One region of the Oxalicibacterium sp. genome, then DNA from elsewhere that is predicted to be linked to it. Evidence: predicted binding sites of a transcription regulator. Region 1 holds the regulator's gene; the other holds the start of a gene.
The links. The regulator NrdR, encoded in region 1, represses ribonucleotide reductase genes. The targets are predictions, from matches to a motif close to CACNANATNTNGTG.
Positions count from the first base shown of each region.

Region 2: the regulator NrdR is predicted to act here: its motif matches at 2,681-2,694, upstream of ACO1VH_RS04130 (ribonucleoside-diphosphate reductase subunit alpha).

Region 1 covers NZ_JBMQZD010000001.1:561,244-570,715, forward strand. Annotated here, with positions in the region: gene ACO1VH_RS02775 (DHA2 family efflux MFS transporter permease subunit) at 1-743, opposite strand, end outside; gene ACO1VH_RS02780 (EmrA/EmrK family multidrug efflux transporter periplasmic adaptor subunit) at 746-2,023, opposite strand; gene ACO1VH_RS02785 (efflux transporter outer membrane subunit) at 2,020-3,540, opposite strand; gene ACO1VH_RS02790 (MarR family winged helix-turn-helix transcriptional regulator) at 3,560-4,045, opposite strand; gene ACO1VH_RS02795 (DUF72 domain-containing protein) at 4,269-5,243, shown strand; gene nrdR (transcriptional regulator NrdR) at 5,296-5,769, opposite strand; gene glyA (serine hydroxymethyltransferase) at 5,916-7,160, opposite strand; ZMP/ZTP riboswitch at 7,285-7,409, opposite strand; gene ACO1VH_RS02810 (group III truncated hemoglobin) at 7,525-7,929, shown strand; gene xth (exodeoxyribonuclease III) at 8,072-8,839, shown strand; gene ACO1VH_RS02820 (Bug family tripartite tricarboxylate transporter substrate binding protein) at 8,990-9,472, opposite strand, start outside.
Region 2 covers NZ_JBMQZD010000001.1:844,826-854,297, forward strand. Annotated here, with positions in the region: gene ACO1VH_RS04130 (ribonucleoside-diphosphate reductase subunit alpha) at 1-2,448, opposite strand, end outside; gene ampD (1,6-anhydro-N-acetylmuramyl-L-alanine amidase AmpD) at 2,810-3,445, opposite strand; gene ACO1VH_RS04140 (sigma-54-dependent transcriptional regulator) at 3,432-4,889, opposite strand; gene ACO1VH_RS04145 (sensor histidine kinase) at 4,939-6,636, opposite strand; gene ACO1VH_RS04150 (PP0621 family protein) at 6,655-6,918, opposite strand; gene ACO1VH_RS04155 (cytochrome C assembly family protein) at 6,915-7,724, opposite strand; gene ffh (signal recognition particle protein) at 7,997-9,364, shown strand.

The DNA of each region.
Region 1 (9,472 bases):
GCGATCACCGCCAGCGCGATCACGATGCCGGAGTTGAACCAGTCGAGTTCCTTGCCCTTGTCCAGCATGACCTGCAGCGAACCGACCCAGATCACCAGCAGGCCGAGGCCGACCTTGTCAATCGGCAGCTTGACCGTCTTGCCTTCACGGTGCTTGTAGATCGACCACGTGGCCCAGGCAGCAAACAGACCGATCGGAATGTTGATGTAGAAGATCCACGGCCACGTGTAGTTGTCCGAAATCCAGCCGCCCAGCAACGGCCCGGCCACCGGCGCCACCAGCGTCGTCATGCCCCAGAACGCTAGCGCCATTCCACTCTTGGCCGGCGGATAGCTGGCCAGCAGCAAGGCCTGCGACAGCGGGATCATCGGCCCCGCAACCGCGCCCTGCAGCACGCGCGCAGCGATCAGGATGCCGATGCTGGGTGCCAGTCCGCACAGCGCAGACGCGATGATGAACAGGATGATCGACGATACGAACAGCTTCACCGGCCCGAAGCGCATCGTCAGCCAGCCGGTCAGCGGCACCGAGATCGCGTTCGACACCGCGAACGACGTGATGACCCAGGTACCCTGCTGCGGCGACACGCCGAGATCGCCCGAGATCGCCGGGATCGACACGTTGGCGATCGACGAATCGAGCACGTTCATGAACACCGCCAGCGACAGCGCCAGCGTGCCCAGTATCAGCGGCGTGCCGGAAAGCGGCGGCAAGCCGCCGGCTTTATTGGGAGTGGCACTCATGGTCAGTGTGCGGCTTGATTGGTCTCGTTCGATTTTGCGGCAGGCACAGGCTTGGCTGCGTTCGTAATGCCTGCAGCATTTGCAGCGCCTGTCTCGCCGTTCGCATTGGCAGCGATGATCTGCGCCACGCGCGCCTCGGCTTCCTTGCCGATATTGTCGAATACGGCGGTTTCATACGCCGGCTCGCTACGCACCGGCTCGGTCGACGTCAGCGACGTGCCTTCCGCATGCGAGACATCCACCGTCACCAGCATCGACAGGCCGACGCGCAACGGCTTGTCCTGCAATTCCTTCGGATCGAGCGCGATACGCACCGGAATGCGCTGCACGACCTTGATCCAGTTGCCGCTCGCGTTCTGCGTCGGCAGTAGTGCGAACGCTGCACCGGTGCCGGCCGACAGGCCGACCACCTTGCCGTGGTATTCCACCTTGCCGCCGTAGACGTCCGATTCCAGCGTCACCGGCTGGCCGATACGCATCTTCGCGACCTGCACTTCCTTGAAGTTGGCATCGACCCACAACGAATTCAGCGGCACGATCGCCAGCAGCGGCGTGCCGGGCGCGACACGCTGGCCGACCTGCACGGAACGCTTGGCGACATAACCGGTGATCGGTGCCGGCAGCGTGGTGCGTGCGTAGGCCAGATAGGCAGCATGTACTTGCGCCGCAGCGGCCTGCACGTTCGGATGCTGCGCGACGGTCGTATGATCGGTCAGCGCCTGATTCGATGCCAGTTGCTTGCGCGTGGCCTGCAGCGAGGCTTCCGCCGTTTCCAGCGTCGTGCGTGCGTGTTCCAGTTCCTCCTTCGACACCGCACCGGTGCCAGCCAGTTGCTGGCGGCGTGCCAGATCGGCACGCGCACGTTCCACTTCCGTACTGCGCTGCGCGATGTTGGCGTTCAGCGTCGCATTGTCGACAAACAGCTTGCGTACTTCACGCACGGTCTGGCCCAGTTGCGCTTCGGCCTGTTCCAGCGCGACCTTGGCATCGCTGCGATCCAGATCGACCAGCGGTTTGCCGGCCTGCACCAGCTCGGTATCGTCGGCATGGATTGCGACCACGGTACCGCCGACCTGCGGCGTCACCTGCACGATGTTGCCGGCGACATAAGCATCGTCGGTATCCTCGAAATGCCGCGCGTAGATGAACCAGTACGCACCGTAGGCGATGGCCAGCAACGCCAGCACAAGCGTCGTAATGATCAGCTGGCGGCGGCGCTTGCCGTTTCCGTTACCGCTTCCATTATCGGTTTTCTGGATTTCCTGATTGGTCGTATTCATGATGCATTGCTCACAGAGGGAGAATCATTGTTCGAAGAAGAATTACCGTCATGCGACAGGCTTTGTGCCCGCGCATCGAAACCGCCGCCCAGCGCCTTGATCAGCGCGATGTGCATTTCGCTGCGGCGCGCCTGCGAATCGAGGTCGATACGTTTCTGGAACAGATAGAACAACTCGGATTGCAGCACCGGCAACATGTTGGTGGTGCCGACACGCTCGCGGTCGCGCGCCAGCTGCAGCGTGTTTGCAGCGGCCTGAGTCGCCAGTTGCTGCTGACGGCTTTGCGCAATCGACGATTGCAGCGATTTCACCTGATCTGCCACGTCATGCAGCGCTTCGGTCAGTGTCTGGTTGTAGGTGGCGACCTGTGCATCGTAATTGGCGACACGCTGCTTCAGACCGCCGCGCAAACGCGTACTGTCGAGAATCGGCACGCTGATCGCAGGGCCGATGCCGGCGACACGACTGCCGCTTTCCAGCAGGTTGTCCAGACCGATTGCAGAGAAGCCGGCGAAAGCAACCAGATTCACATTCGGATAGAACGCCGTCTTGGCCGCATCAATATCTCCTTGTGCGGCTTCCACACGCCAGCGCGCGGCGGTAATGTCGGGACGGCGGCCGAGCAACGCCAGCGGCAATTCATCCGGCAATGCAATCGCCTCTTCCGCCGGCAACGTCGGCCGTGGAATGCGCAGGCCGCGATCCGGCCCCTGGCCCATCAATGCGGCCAGCTGATTGCGAGTCAGCACGATCGCTTCATCCAGCTGCGCCTGCGTGGCACGCAGGCTGGCGAGCAGTTGCCTGATCTGTTCTTCGTCGCTCTGCGTATCGAGTCCGGCGTTGTAGCGCAGGCGCATCAGTTTTTGCAGTTGCTCGCCGACGCCCAGTTGCTGCTGGTTCAGATCGCGTTGTTCGTATTGCTGCGCCAGCTGTACCCAGGCGCGCGCGACGGCCGTCGAAATCACCAGGCGTGCGTTGTACTGCTCAGCCTGTGCTGCCTTGTCCTGCGAGATTGCGCTGCGGAATTCGGCCGCGTGCCGGCCCCAGAAATCGAAGTCGTAGGAAAAATTCAGCGCCAGTTGACTGTCGGTCTTGTACGAACCGGCCAACGGCGGCGGGATGATGCCGTTTTCGGTATAGCGCTGGTAGGTCGCATCGAAGGTCGCCGACCATACCGGATCGCCGTTGGCGCCTGCCACTTCGGCCGCCGCCTTGGCCGCCGCCACGCGTGCCTGCGCCACCTGTAAGCCCGGATTGCCGGCCAGCGCTTCATCGATCAGCGATTGCAGCGACTCGCCGCCGAGTGCGTGCGCCCACGATGCATCCGGCCATTGACCATGCTGTCCCGGCAGCGATTCGGCCGCTGCGTAATTCGCCGGCTGCTGCAGTTGCGCCGACGGCGCGATGCCGTCAAAGCTGGCGCAGGCCGTCAACAGCACGGCGGCGCAACTGGCCGTTACCAGACCGCGGAAAGAGCGCATCGCGCCCGGTATTGGATTGGATAAGGAATGGTTCATCTTGCGTTCCCGCCTGTGATCACTTCGCGTCCTGCTTGCTGCTTTCGGTTGGCACTTCCGTCGCCAGAAACTTGCGCAGCAACGTTTTCAGCAGCGCCACTTCCTCGGCGCTGAAATCGACGAAATTCCGGCTCAGCACCGTGCCGTACAAATTCGGCAGTTGGTCGGCCAATTTGTTGCCCTCTTCCGACAGCTTCAGATTGATGACGCGACGGTCGTTGCGGCACGGCATGCGCACGATCAGGCCGCGTTTTTCCAGCCGGTCCAGCATGCGGGTAATGGATGCGGAATCGATGTAAAGCTCGCGCGCCAGCTCGGCTGCCGTCGAATAATGTCCGGAATACAACATCAGAATGATGCTGCCTTGCGCATGCGTGATGTCGTGCGACGCCAGCACGATGTCGACTGCCTTCGCCAGCTTGATTTGCGAGCGCTTCAGCAGATAGCCGACGCTCTCTTCCACGCACCAGGCCCCGGAGGGAAACATTTTCTTGAAATCCGTCATGATATTTGCCTTGTCAATAACTACCAGGACAATAATTACCTGAACAATTACTGCTTAGGCAGCAATATAGCAGGTTATCCGGATTTGCGCAGGCGACGGCAGGAACTGCGGCAAATCCGCTACACCTGTCGATGGGAACATTTGCGCAGCCTGGCTCTCAACACTGGAGGGAGCGGCGCATGTTGGTTCACTTCACATGCACGCAGACAAACATGGAGAAGCCATGGCATCGATACGTACCGGCATTTCGGGCTGGCGCTACGCCGGCTGGCGCAATGCGTTCTATCCGCCGCAATTGCCGCAGGCGCGCGAACTGGCGTTTGCATCCCGCGCGCTGCAGACGATCGAAATCAACGGCTCGCATTACGCATTGCAGACACCGGCCAGTTATCAGTCCTGGTACGAAGCGACGCCGCCGCAATTCATGTTCAGCGTGAAGGCGCCGCGTTTCATTACGCACATCCTGCGGCTGCGTGGCGAACGGTCTGCAACCGCAATCGCCAATTTTCTCGCCTCCGGTCTTTTCAATCTGCGCGAAAAACTGGGCCCTATCCTGTGGCAGTTCCCGCCCAGCCTGCGCTTCGACCCGGAGTTATTCGAAGTCTTCCTGCAAGGATTGCCGCACGATACCGAAGCCGCCGTCGAAGTCGCAAAACATCACGATGCGCATATCAAGCACGTTTACCTGAAAACGGACCGCAAGCGCCCGCTACGCCATGCCGTCGAAATCCGCCACGCCAGTTTTTGTAACGAAGCGTTCGTTCAAATGCTGCGCAAATACCGCGCCGCGCTCGTGTTTTCAGATTCGACGGCAAACTGGCCCTACGCGGAAGACGTCACCACCGATTTCATCTACATGCGCCTGCATGGCACTGAAACGCTGTACAGCGGCGCCTATTCCGACGACGCGCTCGATTACTGGGCGAAACGGATCAAGACATGGGAAAGCGGCGGCGAACCACGCGATGCGCAACGCATCGTGAATGCGCCGTCACACAAAACAGCTACACACAAGAAGACCGCACGCGACGTCTTCTGCTATTTCGATAATGACCAGAAAGTGCGTGCACCTTTCGATGCAGCACGGCTGGCAAGTCGGCTGCGCGGCAGCAAAGTGGAAAATGACATGGAGGGATTGCAGCATTCGTTGTGGAATGCCGCAGAAATCAGCGATCTGCTGAAAAGAAAACGGCGCTGAAGACAGCGCCGTCGATCATGAAACCAATTGCGAGCCGAATGGAATCGTCTTGTCAGGACGGCGACTTCGGTTTGCGTTCATTGCCGATCTCGGCAATCGCATCCTGGAATTCGGCCACGTCCTCGAAGCTTTTATAGACCGAAGCGAAACGGATGTAGGCCACCTTGTCCAATCGCTGCAGTTCGCGCATCACCAGTTCGCCGATCTGGCCGGACAACACTTCGCGCGCGCCGCTGGACAGCAGCTTTTGCTCGATGCGATGGATGGCCGCATCGACCGCTTCGGCCGGCACCGGCCGCTTGCGCAACGCCAGTTGCAGGCTCCCGCGCAGCTTGGCCGGATCGAAATCGATGCGGCTGCCATTCTTCTTGACGACCACTGGCATCGTCAGTTCGACCCGCTCGTAAGTCGTGAAACGCTTGTCGCACTGCGCGCAACGGCGACGACGGCGAATGCTGTCGCCCTCCTCCGACACGCGCGTATCGAGAACCTGGGTATCTTCGCTCTGGCAAAAAGGACACTTCATGGCAATGCACCTTGACGTACCACACCACGATCAACGGAGGCGAACCTCCGGCCATCCCAAAATGGCCTTGCCGAACACCGTTCGCACAAGGCCATTTCATTTACTGCTTGTGCGGCACCCACGGCACCGCAATCTTCATCGCTTGATCAACCGTACACCGGGAAAGCGTCGGTCAATTTCTTGACCTCTTCTTTCACGCGCGCGATCGTCGCTTCGTCGTTCGGATTATCCAGCACGTCGGCGATCAGGTTGCCGACCTTGGTCGATTCCGCTTCCTTGAAGCCGCGCGTCGTCATCGCCGGGCTGCCGAGACGGATGCCGGAGGCAATAAACGGTTTTTCCGGATCATTCGGAATGCCATTTTTATTGCAGGTGATATGCGCACGGCCGAGCAAGGCTTCCGCATCCTTGCCGGTGATCTTCTTCGCGCGCAGGTCGACCAGCATCACGTGCGATTCGGTGCGATGCGACACGATGCGCAAGCCGCGCGCGATCAACGCCTTTGCCAGCGCGTCGGCATTCTTCACGACCTGCTGCTGATAGGTCTTGAATTCCGGGGCCAGCGCTTCCTTGAAGGCGACGGCCTTGCCCGCGATCACGTGCATCAGCGGACCGCCCTGCAGGCCGGGGAAGATCGCCGAGTTGATGATCTTTTCGTGCTCGGCCTTCATCAGGATGAAGCCGCCGCGCGGACCGCGCAGCGACTTGTGCGTGGTCGACGTGACGAAGTCGGCAAACGGTACCGGATTCGGATATTCGCCGGCAGCGATCAGACCGGCATAGTGCGCCATATCGACCATGAAGTAGGCACCGATTTCCTTTGCGATCTTCGCGAAGCGTTCGAAGTCGATGCGCAATGCATAGGCGGAAGCGCCGGCGATGATCAGCTTCGGCTTGTGCTCGCGCGCCAGACGCTCCATCTGCTCGTAATCGATTTCTTCCTTGTCGTTCAGGCCGTAGGAGACTACGTTGAACCACTTGCCCGACATGTTCAGCGCCATGCCATGCGTCAGGTGGCCGCCTTCAGCCAGCGACATGCCCATGATGGTATCGCCCGGCTTCAGCACGGCGAGGAACACACCCTGGTTCGCCTGCGAGCCCGAGTTTGGCTGCACGTTGGCGGCTTCCGCGCCGTACAGCTGCTTAACGCGGTCGATCGCCAGCTGCTCGACGATATCCACGTATTCGCAACCGCCGTAGTAACGCTTGCCTGGATAACCTTCCGCGTACTTGTTGGTCAACTGCGAACCCTGCGCCTCCATCACGGCCGGCGACGTGTAGTTCTCCGACGCAATCAGCTCGATGTGCTGCTGCTGGCGGGTGTTTTCCTTCTGGATTGCATCCCACAATTCCGCATCGACTTTGGCGAGGGTTTGGTCTTTCGAAAACATGCAATGACTCCAATCGTTCAAAATGGTCCGTGACACGCGATGACGCGTACAATGGACAGCGACACAATGCTGACGGATCGAGTGAGGGACGGACAACATGCGACAGCCTCAGTCTTGCCTGCCATTCGGCTGCCCAGGCGCACGGCGGATCTGATCTCACGCTTCACGGTGGCTCGATCCACCTTTTCGGCCCGATCTTCCGGCAACATTCGGGAAATCGGCCGATTTTCGCCAGTTACGTGAGACGAAATGGTGCAAGGATTCTACGGGAAGGCCGTCCGTTCAGCAAGTCGCCGCCCCGCCGGGAACCCGTGCGGACGCTGGCACGGATGGCTGTCGGCAATAGCGTTTCGAGAGATGCAAAATGATTTCACCTGAACTCTGCACGGACGAGGAAGTCGCCGATTTCGTCCGCAAATTTTATGCAAAGGTCCGGCGCGACGATTTGATCGGGCCGATCTTCAATGCCCGCATCGAGGACTGGGACCATCACCTCGCGCTGCTCACCGATTTCTGGACTTCCATCCTGCGCGGTACCGGCCGTTATTCCGGCACACCGATGCAGAAGCACGTCGCGCTGCCCGAACTGAATCCCGCGATGTTCGAACGCTGGCTGTCGCTGTTCGACGAAACGCTGGCGGCACAACCCAATGCAGCGCTGCGCGAACGTGCCAAGGGAGCCGCTCAGCGTATCGCGCAAAGCCTGTGGTACGCATGGCAGATGGGCAATCGTCCGGACAAGCTGCCGACCGATCTGCCGCGCACCTGAAGCCACGTTCTGCAACGCCGGCTCCACCTTGCATTCCAATAAAATCGGCAACTGCCAATCTGCCGGGCCCGGGTAGCCAGACGATGCAACGCGTGCACCTCGCATCCATAAGCATTTGAAGAAAAAGGAAATTTTCCATCACATGAAGATCGCCACCTGGAACGTCAATTCCCTCAAGGTCCGCCTGCCGCACGTGCTGAAATGGCTGGAGGAAAATCCGGTCGACATCCTGTGCCTGCAGGAACTCAAGCTCACCGACGACAAATTCCCGATCGCCGAAATCGAGGCCGCCGGCTATCACGCTGCCTTCACCGGCCAGAAGACCTATAACGGCGTCGCCATCCTGTCGCGCCATCCGATTGCCGACGTGGTAAAGAACAATCCGCTGTTCCCCGACGATCATCAGCGCATCATCGCCGCCACCATTGCAGGCATGCGCATCGTCTGTGTCTATATCCCGAACGGCCAGTCGCTGGATTCGGAGAAATTCACCTACAAGATGCAATGGCTGAAGGCGCTGCACGACTGGCTCAAAGCCGAATGCGCCACGCATCCGCAACTGGCGCTGCTGGGCGACTACAACATCGCGCCGGAAGACCGCGACGTCTGCGATCCCGCCGCATGGGAAGGCCAGACGCACGTGTCCGAACCGGAACGCAATGCCTTCCGCGATCTGCTGTCGCTGGAGATGAAGGATGCCTTTCGCATGTTCGAGCAGCCAGAAAAACTCTACAGCTGGTGGGACTATCGCCAGATGGCTTTCCGCCGCAACATGGGCCTGCGCATCGACCACATCCTCTTGACGCAGCCGCTGGCGGATCGCTGTACCGAATGCGTGATCGACAAGGTGCCGCGCAAATGGGAACAACCTTCCGATCACGCGCCTGTGGTGGCGACACTGAACGACTAAATACGCACAACGCATTCGTCCATCGCGCGTTGTCGCCGTCGACTTCGCGATCCGGCTGCCGTCACGCGCATCGATTCAGTTTGACAATGCATCTGCAATAAAAAGCCCGTCACGAGGACGGGCTTTTTGTTTGCTTTCGGGGCAGCCAGATCAATCGACCGTCGCACCGCTTTCCTTGACGACCTTCGACCACTTGATCGATTCGGCCTTGACGAATTTCGCAAAATTCTCCGGCGTATCGCCGACAAAATCCGAACCGGTATCGGCCAGAATGCGCTGGAATTCCGGCGCCTTCATCGCCTTCAGCGTTTCGGCATTGATCTTGTCGACCACGTCTTTCGGCGTGCCGGCTGGTGCGAAGAAGCCATACCATGCATACGACACCACCTGCGGCAGGCCTGATTCGGCGAAGGTCGGCACGTCAGGCAGCAACGGCGAGCGCTTGTCGCTGGAGACGGCAATCACCTTGACCTTGCCGCTCTTGATGTGCGGCATGATGGCGATCATGCTGTCGAACATGATGGGCACGTGGCCGCCCAGCAGATCGGAAATCGCCGGTGCCGAACCCTTGTACGGCACGTGCGTCATGTCGAGATGCGTAACGCTCTTGAACAGTTCGCCCGTCATGTGCTG
Region 2 (9,472 bases), 280 kb from region 1:
TGCCTTCAGGTCGCGCACCAGGTATTCGTTGATCTCGGTAAATTCGCCGGACAGGTTCGATTTGACGTACAGGTTCTGGTACGTCGGCTCGATGCAGGCCGACACGCCGATGATGTTGGAGATCGTCGCCGTCGGCGCGATCGCCACGCAGTTGGAATTACGCATGCCGTGTTCCTTGATGCGTGCGCGCAATGCCGGCCAATCCATCGTTTCGGACGTATCGACTTCCAGATAACCGCCGCGCTCCTCGGCCAGCAGCTTCAGCGAATCCTGCGGCAGGATGCCGCGATCCCACAGCGAACCGCGGTAGGAGCTGTAACGGCCGCGCTCTTCAGCCAGCTCGGTCGACGCCAGGTAGGCGTAATAGCAGACCGCTTCCATCGACGTATCGGCGAATTTCACCGCTTCATCCGATGCGTACGGCACGCGCATCATGTGCAGGCAGTCCTGGAAACCCATGATGCCCATGCCGACCGGACGGTGGCGCAGGTTGGAATCGCGCGCTTTCTTGACTGCGTAGTAGTTGATGTCGATCACGTTGTCCAGCATGCGCATCGCGGTGCGGACGGTTTTCTGCAGCTTGGCGTGGTCGAGCTTGCCGTCCTTCATGTGGGCCGGCATGTTGACCGAGCCCAGATTGCAGACCGCGATTTCGGAATCGTTGGTGTTCAGCGTGATTTCCGTGCACAGGTTCGAGCTGTGGACGACGCCGACGTGCTGCTGCGGCGAACGGATGTTGCACGGATCCTTGAACGTGATCCACGGATGGCCGGTTTCGAACAGCATCGACAGCATCTTGCGCCACAGGTCCAGCGCCTGGATTTTCTTGAACAGGCGCAATTCGCCGCGTGCAGCCTTGGACTCGTAACCGAGATAGGCTTCCTCGAAAGCCTTGCCGACCTTGTCGTGCAGGTCCGGGCAATCGGCAGGCGAGAACAGCGTCCATTCGCCCTTTTCCATCACGCGCTTCATGAACAGATCGGGAATCCAGTTCGCCGTGTTCATGTCGTGCGTACGACGGCGATCGTCGCCGGTGTTCTTGCGCAGGTCGAGAAATTCCTCGATGTCCATGTGCCAGGTTTCCAGGTAGGCGCAGACCGCACCCTTGCGCTTGCCGCCCTGGTTGACCGCAACGGCGGTGTCGTTGACCACTTTCAGGAACGGCACCACGCCTTGCGACTTGCCGTTCGTGCCCTTGATGTGCGAGCCCAGCGCGCGCACCGGCGTCCAGTCGTTGCCGAGGCCGCCGGCGTACTTGGCCAGCAGCGCGTTTTCCTTGATCGCTTCGTAGATGCCGTCGAGGTCATCGGCTACCGTCGTCAGATAGCAGGACGACAGCTGCGAACGTTGTGTGCCGGAGTTGAACAGCGTCGGCGTCGAGCTCATGAAATCGAAAGTCGACAGCAGATTGTAGAACTCGATGGCGCGCGCTTCGCGGTCGATCTCGTTCAGCGCCAGGCCCATCGCCACGCGCATGTAGAACGCCTGCGGCATTTCGATGCGTACGTCGCGAATGTGCAGGAAGTAACGGTCGTACAGCGTCTGCAGACCGAGGTAGCCGAACTGCAGATCGCGTTCCGGCACCAGCGCATCAGCAAGTTTCTTCAAATCGAACTGGCCGAGCTTGGCATCCAGCAGTTCGGCTTCGATGCCCTTCTTGATGAATTTCGGGAAGTATTCGAGATAGTGCGTCGGCGCATCGGCCTGCGCGACTTCCTGACCGAACACTTCCTTGCGGATTGTGTGCATCAGCAGGCGGGCAGTCACGGTGCTGTAGGCCGGGTCCTTTTCCATCAGTGCGCGCGCAGCCAGGATGGCGGACTTGTGCAGTTCCTCGACCGGCACGCCGTCGTACAGGTTCTTGATCGTTTCGTTGATGATGGCCGACGCATCGACGTGCTGCTCCAGACCTTCGCAGGCTGCGTTGATCAGGCTGCGCACTTCGTCCAAATCCAGCGGACGGCGCTGACCGTTTTCCACCACGTGCAGTTGATGCTCCTGCGCGGCCGGCTTGGCGGCCTGCTGCTGCGCACGCTCTTCATTGCGCTTGGCGCGATACAGCACATAGGCGCGCGCGACGTCGTGCTCGCCCGAACGCATCAGCGACAGTTCGACCTGATCCTGCACGTCTTCGATATGGAAGGTGCCGCCCGCCGGCTGGCGACGTACCAGCGCATTGACGACGCTGTTGGTCAGATTCTCGACCAGTTCGCGCACGCGCGCGGAAGCCGCCCCCTGTCCGCCGTTGACGGCGAGGAAGGCCTTGGTGACGGCGATCGAGATTTTCGACGGTTCGAAACCGACGACGGCGCCGTTACGGCGAATGATGCGATAGTCACCCAGGCCGGAAGCGGCCGGTGCGGAGGTCGAAGAGGCAACCGAGTGAGACGCGATGTTACCGATGTCGGCCGATGATGACTTGGCTGGGATTTCTTGTGCAGAGTGCATGAAGAAGGCTCCTTTGTGACGGTTGCCGGCAATACTTGCCTTGTTTTTTAAAGGGAAACCGGGTCGTGCCGGTTTCGCGAAAATTCTGATGATGCGCAGGATTGCATTACTGCAAACTTCATGCCGATCCCGCAGAAGTGCGTTTATTCGGCGTCCCCACTATATATGTATACACACTTACATTGCGATGGCTGCCGGACAAAGCCGGGGGAGAAATCACTTTTTGATAACCTACTACATCTAGTAAGGAAACCAGGATTTGCACCTAATTCTAGTAGCTCGATTCGGGACATGCAATCGTTTTATCACCGCTTTGAGATATATTTTTTTAACAAATCCGGCACCGGCGATATAGATTCTTTTACATGGGACAAAAAGCGAGATCTGCAGCGATTTTGCTTTTTTTTGTACCGGTTCCGGCAGCGCGACAATACCGCTCGCGATACAGCGCCCAGTCGAAAAAAGGGCCGGGATCGGTCTTGCGCCCCGGCGCGATGTGCTCGTGCCCGGTGACGCTTTTGAGTGGATAGGCTTGCCGCAATGCAAGAGTCAGCGCAGCCAGCGCTGCATACTGCGCTGCTTCGAACGGTTCATGATCCGTTCCTTCCAGCTCGATACCGATCGAGAAATCGTTGCAGCGCTCGCGTCCGCAGAAGTTCGATGCTCCCGCATGCCAGGCCCGATCGTTGGCCGAAACGAACTGGACAACTGCGCCGTCGCGCCGAATCAGAAAGTGAGCAGACACCCGCAATGGTCGCAACTGCTCGAAATATGGATCGGCCGTGTAATCGAGCCGGTTCAGAAACAGGTCGGCAATGTATGGGCCGCCGAAACGACCGGGCGGCAGGCTGATGTTGTGAATGACCAGCAAGTCGACGGCCGTGCCGTCGGCGCGCGAATCGCAGTTCGGCGACGGTTCGTGCTGCGCCCCTTTCGCCCAGCCATCGACACCGATATGGAAAACCGGTGCGCTGGCCGTCGCCTCAGTCCGGTGCATGGATATCCAATCGCTGCATCCGGTAACGCAACTGCCGGAAGCTGATGCCCAGCAGTTCCGCCGCCTGCGTCCGGTTGAAATGCGTCTTCGCCAGCGCACGGCGGATGATTTCGCGCTCGACGTCGTCCAGATGATCGGGCAGCGATTCGGGCAAGTCGGCATCGGTCGATGCCGACGCAGCCTGTACGGCAGTTGTCGTCGGCGCCACTGTATCCGTCGGCGCGACGATGACCTCTTCCGAGACGGACGTTACCGGCAGCGACGCCTTCAACACCAGATCGCCGACTTCGATCACACCATCGTTGGCAAATGCAAGCGCGCGTTCCAGGATGTTTTCCAGTTCCCGTACGTTGCCGGGGAACGGATAAGTACGCAGTGCCTCCAGTGCTTCCGGCGTCAGCGCCGCCGTCTGACCGCCGCCCAGGCGCGCCAGGATGACGTCCGCCAGCAAGCCGATATCGTCCAGCCGTTCACGCAACGGCGGCAGATGCAGCTCGATCACGTTCAACCGGTAATAGAGATCCTGACGGAAAGCGCCCTTGCCGACGCAATCGTGCAGATTCTGGTGTGTGGCGCTGATGATGCGCACGTCGACCGGCTCTTCCGTCGTCGCACCGACCTTGCGCACGCGCCGCTCCTGAATCGCGCGCAGCAGCTTGACTTGCATTGCCAGCGGCAGATCGGCGACTTCGTCCAGCATCAGCGTGCCGCCGTTGGCTGCCTGAAAGAAACCGTCGCGGTCGTCGTTCGCACCAGTGAAAGCGCCCTTGCGGTAGCCAAAGAACTCTGCCTCCATCAGCGCTTCCGGAATTGCGCCGCAATTGACGGCGATGAAGGGCTTGTCGCTGCGCGCGCTCAACGCATGGATATCGCGCGCGGCCAGTTCCTTGCCGCTGCCCGATTCGCCGCTGATGGCGACTGGCGCCATGCTGCGCGCCAACCGTGCGATCTGCGCGCGCAGCGCCTGCATCGCTTCCGATTGTCCGATCAGGCGCGGCAACGATAACTCTGCCGTGCTCTTCTCTCCACACACCGCGCTCTCACTGGCTTCGCCGGCTCCGCCGGTTTGCCCGGTTTGACTGATACGCAATGCGGAACGCACCATGACGCGCAACTGTTCCAGTCCGACCGGCTTGGACAGATAATCGAACGCGCCAGCCTTCAATGCTGCCACCGCATTTTCGGCGCTGCCGAATGCCGTAATGACGGCCACCGGCGTATTTTTGTATTGTGTATTGATTTCCTGCACCAGATCGATGCCAAGGCCGTCCGGCAATCGCATGTCGGTCAGCACCAGCGCATACTCGGTACGCTCCAGATGCTCGCGGGCGGTAGACAGGTTCTGCGCGCTATCGACGTCCAGCCCCATCTTGACCAGCGTGATTTCGAGCAATTCACGCAGATCGGCTTCGTCGTCGACTATCAGGATGCGAGGTGCAGTCATTGCTTGCAGAATATTCGGTTCATCAATAGTTGGGCGGATGCGCTGGCCATCATGCCGCTTCGTCAGCGGCAAAGGTAATGACGAAGCGTCCCGACGGAGAACTGTTCTCTCCGTCGCTGCGGTATTCGTAGTTCAGCATCGCGCCATTGTTCAGGCACAGTTCACGTGCCAGATACAGTCCCAAACCGGTTCCCTTGCTCGACGTCGTGTAGAACGGTTCAAACAGATGGGCACGCACGGTGGAACTGATTTGCGGTCCGTCGTCCTTCACATGCAGTTCGAGCCGATGTCCGATGCCGGCCACGACACGAATCTGGATGCTGCCCGGCGCGCCGCTTGCGTAGCGTAACGCATTTGTCAGCAAGTTCAAGATGATTTCACGCAAATGCAACGGATCGAAACGCACCCTGTACGTCCGCGTGTCGAGAGCCACAATCACGCCGTCCTTCACTGCATGCGTTTCATGCAATTCCGTCAGCAATTCATCCAGCAGCGGCTTCAGCGCGATCGGCTCCGGATGCTGATGCGCCTTGCGCGACAGTTTCAGGATATCTTCGATCATCCGGTTCAGCCGCGCGACATTGTCGGCAATGATCTTCAGCATGCGCTGGCGCGCGGCGTCGGTTTCGTCTTCGTTCAGCAACGAGGCCGCATGGCCGATGGCGGACAGGGGATTACGCACTTCGTGCGCGATACTGGCCGTCAGCCGTCCCATCGACGCCAGCTTCAGCTGCTGCGCCTGGTTCTCGATTTCGGTCACGTCCTGCAGGAACGCCACCACGCGTTCGTCCTGCATGCCGCTGGTATCGACACGCACGAAGCGCAACCGCAGATGCGTCGCCAGTTCGCGCCGGCCGCCCCAGATCGTGGTGCCGCCCTGCAGCGTGCTTTCCTCGCTGTGCTTGATATGCACGAACGTCGGCCGGCCCTGCGCGCCGCCCTGCGTCGTCGCCCGCAATCCGGCATTGGTGCTCCATGCGACGTAGGCTTCGGCGATCGGCGCCAGCCAGAGCATGTCCGACAGTTTGCCGTAGGCCTTTTCATGCGGGAACGTCAATCCCAGCATGCGCGCTGCCGCCGGATTGCTGGTCAGCACGCGTCCCTTGCGATCCAGCACCAGCACGCCGTCGTCCATGTCCGCAATTACCAGCCGGTTGATCGCCTGCTGGATGTGCAGCGCCTTGCCCCGCCCTTGCGCCAGCGATTCCTGCTTGATCAGGCGATCAGCCAGACGATTGATCGCAAAGATGACGATGAAGAATGCCGCGCCGTACAGCCCGGCTTGCGTCGATGAAATGTCCGAACCGGCGTTCAGGATCTGGTAGCCGTTCTCCGCCAGCATCACCAGCGTCACCACCGAGACGAAGAACAATGCCAGCACCAGCGGCGCCAGGATCGCACTGCCAGCGAGCGGGAACAGGTACAGGATGGCCAGCCCGCTCTTGATACCGCCCGCCGACAGATACAGCAGCGTGATCGCGGCCAGGTCCACCGAAATCTGCACCGCAACCTGCAACAGGAAGCGCCGCCGCAGATAGGTCGCTAGCAGCACGAAGCCCATTGCCAGCAACAGGTACACGATGCAGGCCGTCCAGAATTCCTGCTGGTAGCGCATCACCTTGCTGCCGGCCCAGCCGAAATAACCGAGCAGCACGGCGATGATCACCATGCGCGTAAAGGCAAAGGTTTGCAGCGTACGCCAGAAGGTTTCGCGCGTATCTGCGTAGACGGATCGGGAACGCGCCATGAATCGGATCAGCAGTTGTCAGCGCCCGGCATGCCGCTGCCGGTGTTCGCTGCAGCAGAAAGCCGCATGTGCGGCGTCGAACACCGCTTCCGATGCCGGGAAATGCGTGCCGCAATGCGCGCAGCTCAGCATGGTTTCAATTTCGCCGCCGGGCGCGGAGGGTTGGCTTGGAAAAGGTGATTGCGGCCGAGATTGGGATTGCGCTCGGGATTGCGCCTGTGCCTTGTTACGCAACACCCAGATGACGGCGAAGATCAGAATCGCCCACAGCAGGAATTTCATATGAAGCTCCGGTGTAGGACGACTTCCAGTACAAAACGGCTGCCGACATAGGCCAGCAGCAGCAAGGCAAAACCGGCCAGCGTGAATCCGAGTGCGGTCCGGCCGCGCCATCCCTGCCAGCGGCGCCCTGCCAGCAGCACGCCGAACAGCACCCACGACAGTATGGTGAAGATCGTCTTGTGATCCCAGGTGAATGCCCTGCCGAACAATTCCTCGGAAAAAACTACACCGGAAACCACGGTCAGCGTCAGCAGCAGGAACCCGAAGCCGATCAGGCGGAACAGCAGTTTCTCCATCGTCAGCAAGGCGGGCAGACGTTCGATCGCCAGCGCGAACCATCCCTTCTTCTGCGCACTCAACGCGTGCAGCTTGGATTCCTGCAACGCCATCAGCACCGCGTGAAAAGCCGCGATCGTCAGTGTCGCATAGGCCAGCGTGGCAATCGCGATATGCCAGGGAAACAACGCCGTCTTGCCTTGCAGCGGAATGACGCTGCCGGGAAAAATCGGTGGCAGCAGTACCGCCAGCGCCGCGCAGGGCAGCACCAAGATACGCATGCCGTCCAGGGAGAAATTGCGATTCTCGAGCCAATAGGCCGCAACCGAAATCCACAGCGTCGCCGACAGCATGATGGCGAATCCCAGCCGCAGCGAATCGGGTGCCGCGGCGACATCGGCCCACAACGCACCGCCGTGCAGCAACCAGCCGATCAGCGTGCCAAGCGAGATCGCCAGCCTGTTTTTCGACGGCAGGAAAGCGCAACACAGGTAGCACAGCGCAGCCAAGACAAAGAAATAAATTTCCATCGTTCGAGTTTACACCAACTGTCTTTCACGCCCGCGGGCATGAACAGCTCAGATCGCGGTCTTCTGCGCCTCGCTGTGGTCGATTTTTCCATGACTGAACGGCATCCGGCCCATCGATTTTCGCACTTGCCACCCCGCAAACCTCTCCTCTGCTCGGCTGCGAATCCCGCCGCGCGCATCGGGTAAAATGGCGGATATTTCGCCGCTGCCTCATGACAATGACGTCAATGACGCGCAAACGTTTGCGGCCCACCCCGATTTTTCCTTCCAACATGCTCGACAACCTCACCCAACGCCTAGCCAAGGCCGTCAAGACCATGCGCGGAGAAGCGCGCCTGACGGAATCCAATACCGCCGAAATGCTGCGCGAAGTACGGCTCGCGCTGCTCGAAGCCGACGTCGCCTTGCCTGCCGTGCGCGAGTTCATCGCGCGGGTCAAGGAAAGGGCAATGGGCCAGGACGTCATCGGTTCGCTGACGCCGGGCCAGGCACTGGTCGGCGTCGTCCAGCGCGAACTGGCGTTGCTGATGGGCGCCGATCTCGGCCCCGAAGCTGCACAGCTGAATTTCGCTACGCAACCGCCGGCGATCATCCTGATGGCCGGCCTGCAGGGCGCGGGTAAAACGACCACCGTCGGCAAGCTGGCCAAATATCTGCGCGAACAGAAGAAAAAGAAAGTGCTGACCGTTTCCGCCGACGTCTACCGTCCGGCCGCGATCGGCCAGTTGCAGACGGTGACCGAGCAGGTCGGCGCCGATTTCTTCCCGTCCAAGCCGACCGACAAGCCGGTCGATATCGCACTGGCCGCCGTCGACCATGCGAAGCGCCACTACCACGACGTGCTGATCATCGATACCGCCGGTCGTCTCGGCATCGACGAGGCGATGATGCAGGAAATCTCCGCGCTGCATGCCGCCGTCAAACCGATCGAGACGCTGTTCGTCGTCGACGCCATGCTCGGCCAGGATGCGATCAATACCGCCAAGGCCTTCAGCGACGCGCTGCCGCTGACCGGCGTCGTGCTGACCAAGCTGGACGGCGATTCGCGCGGCGGTGCGGCGCTGTCGGTACGCCACGTCACCGGCAAGCCGATCAAGTTCGCCGGCGTGGCCGAAAAGATGGACGGGCTGGAAGCCTTCGACCCGGCGCGCATGGCAGACCGTATCCTCGGCATGGGCGACATCCTGGCGCTGGTCGAGGAAGCGCGCAAAGGCGTGGATATGGAAGCCGCGCAGGATCTGGCGCAGAAGATCAAGGGCGGCGGCAAGTTCGACCTGAACGACTTCAAGTCTCAGCTCACGCAGATGAAGAAAATGGGCGGCATGGCTAGCCTGATGGACAAGCTGCCGGCCCAGATGCAGATGGCGGCCGGCAACGCCAACATGGGCATGGCCGACAAGCAGGTCGCCCGCATGGAAGGCATCATCAATTCGATGACGCCGGCCGAGCGCGCCAAGCCGGAGCTGATCAAGGCGTCCCGCAAGCGCCGCATCGCCACCGGTGCCGGCGTACAGGTACAGGAAGTCAACCGCATGCTGGCGCAGTTCGAGCAGATGCAATCGATGATGAAGAAGCTCAAGGGCGGCGGCATGGCGAAGATGATGCGCGGCATGAAAGGCATGCTGCCGGGAATGCGCTAGACGCTTCGCTGCGCCAAACGCATGCGCGAGACGAAAAAGCCGGGATATTCCCGGCTTTTTTATTGCGTGCGCTTCCCGGCTCGAAGCGGGATTTCCCTCTCTCGCCGC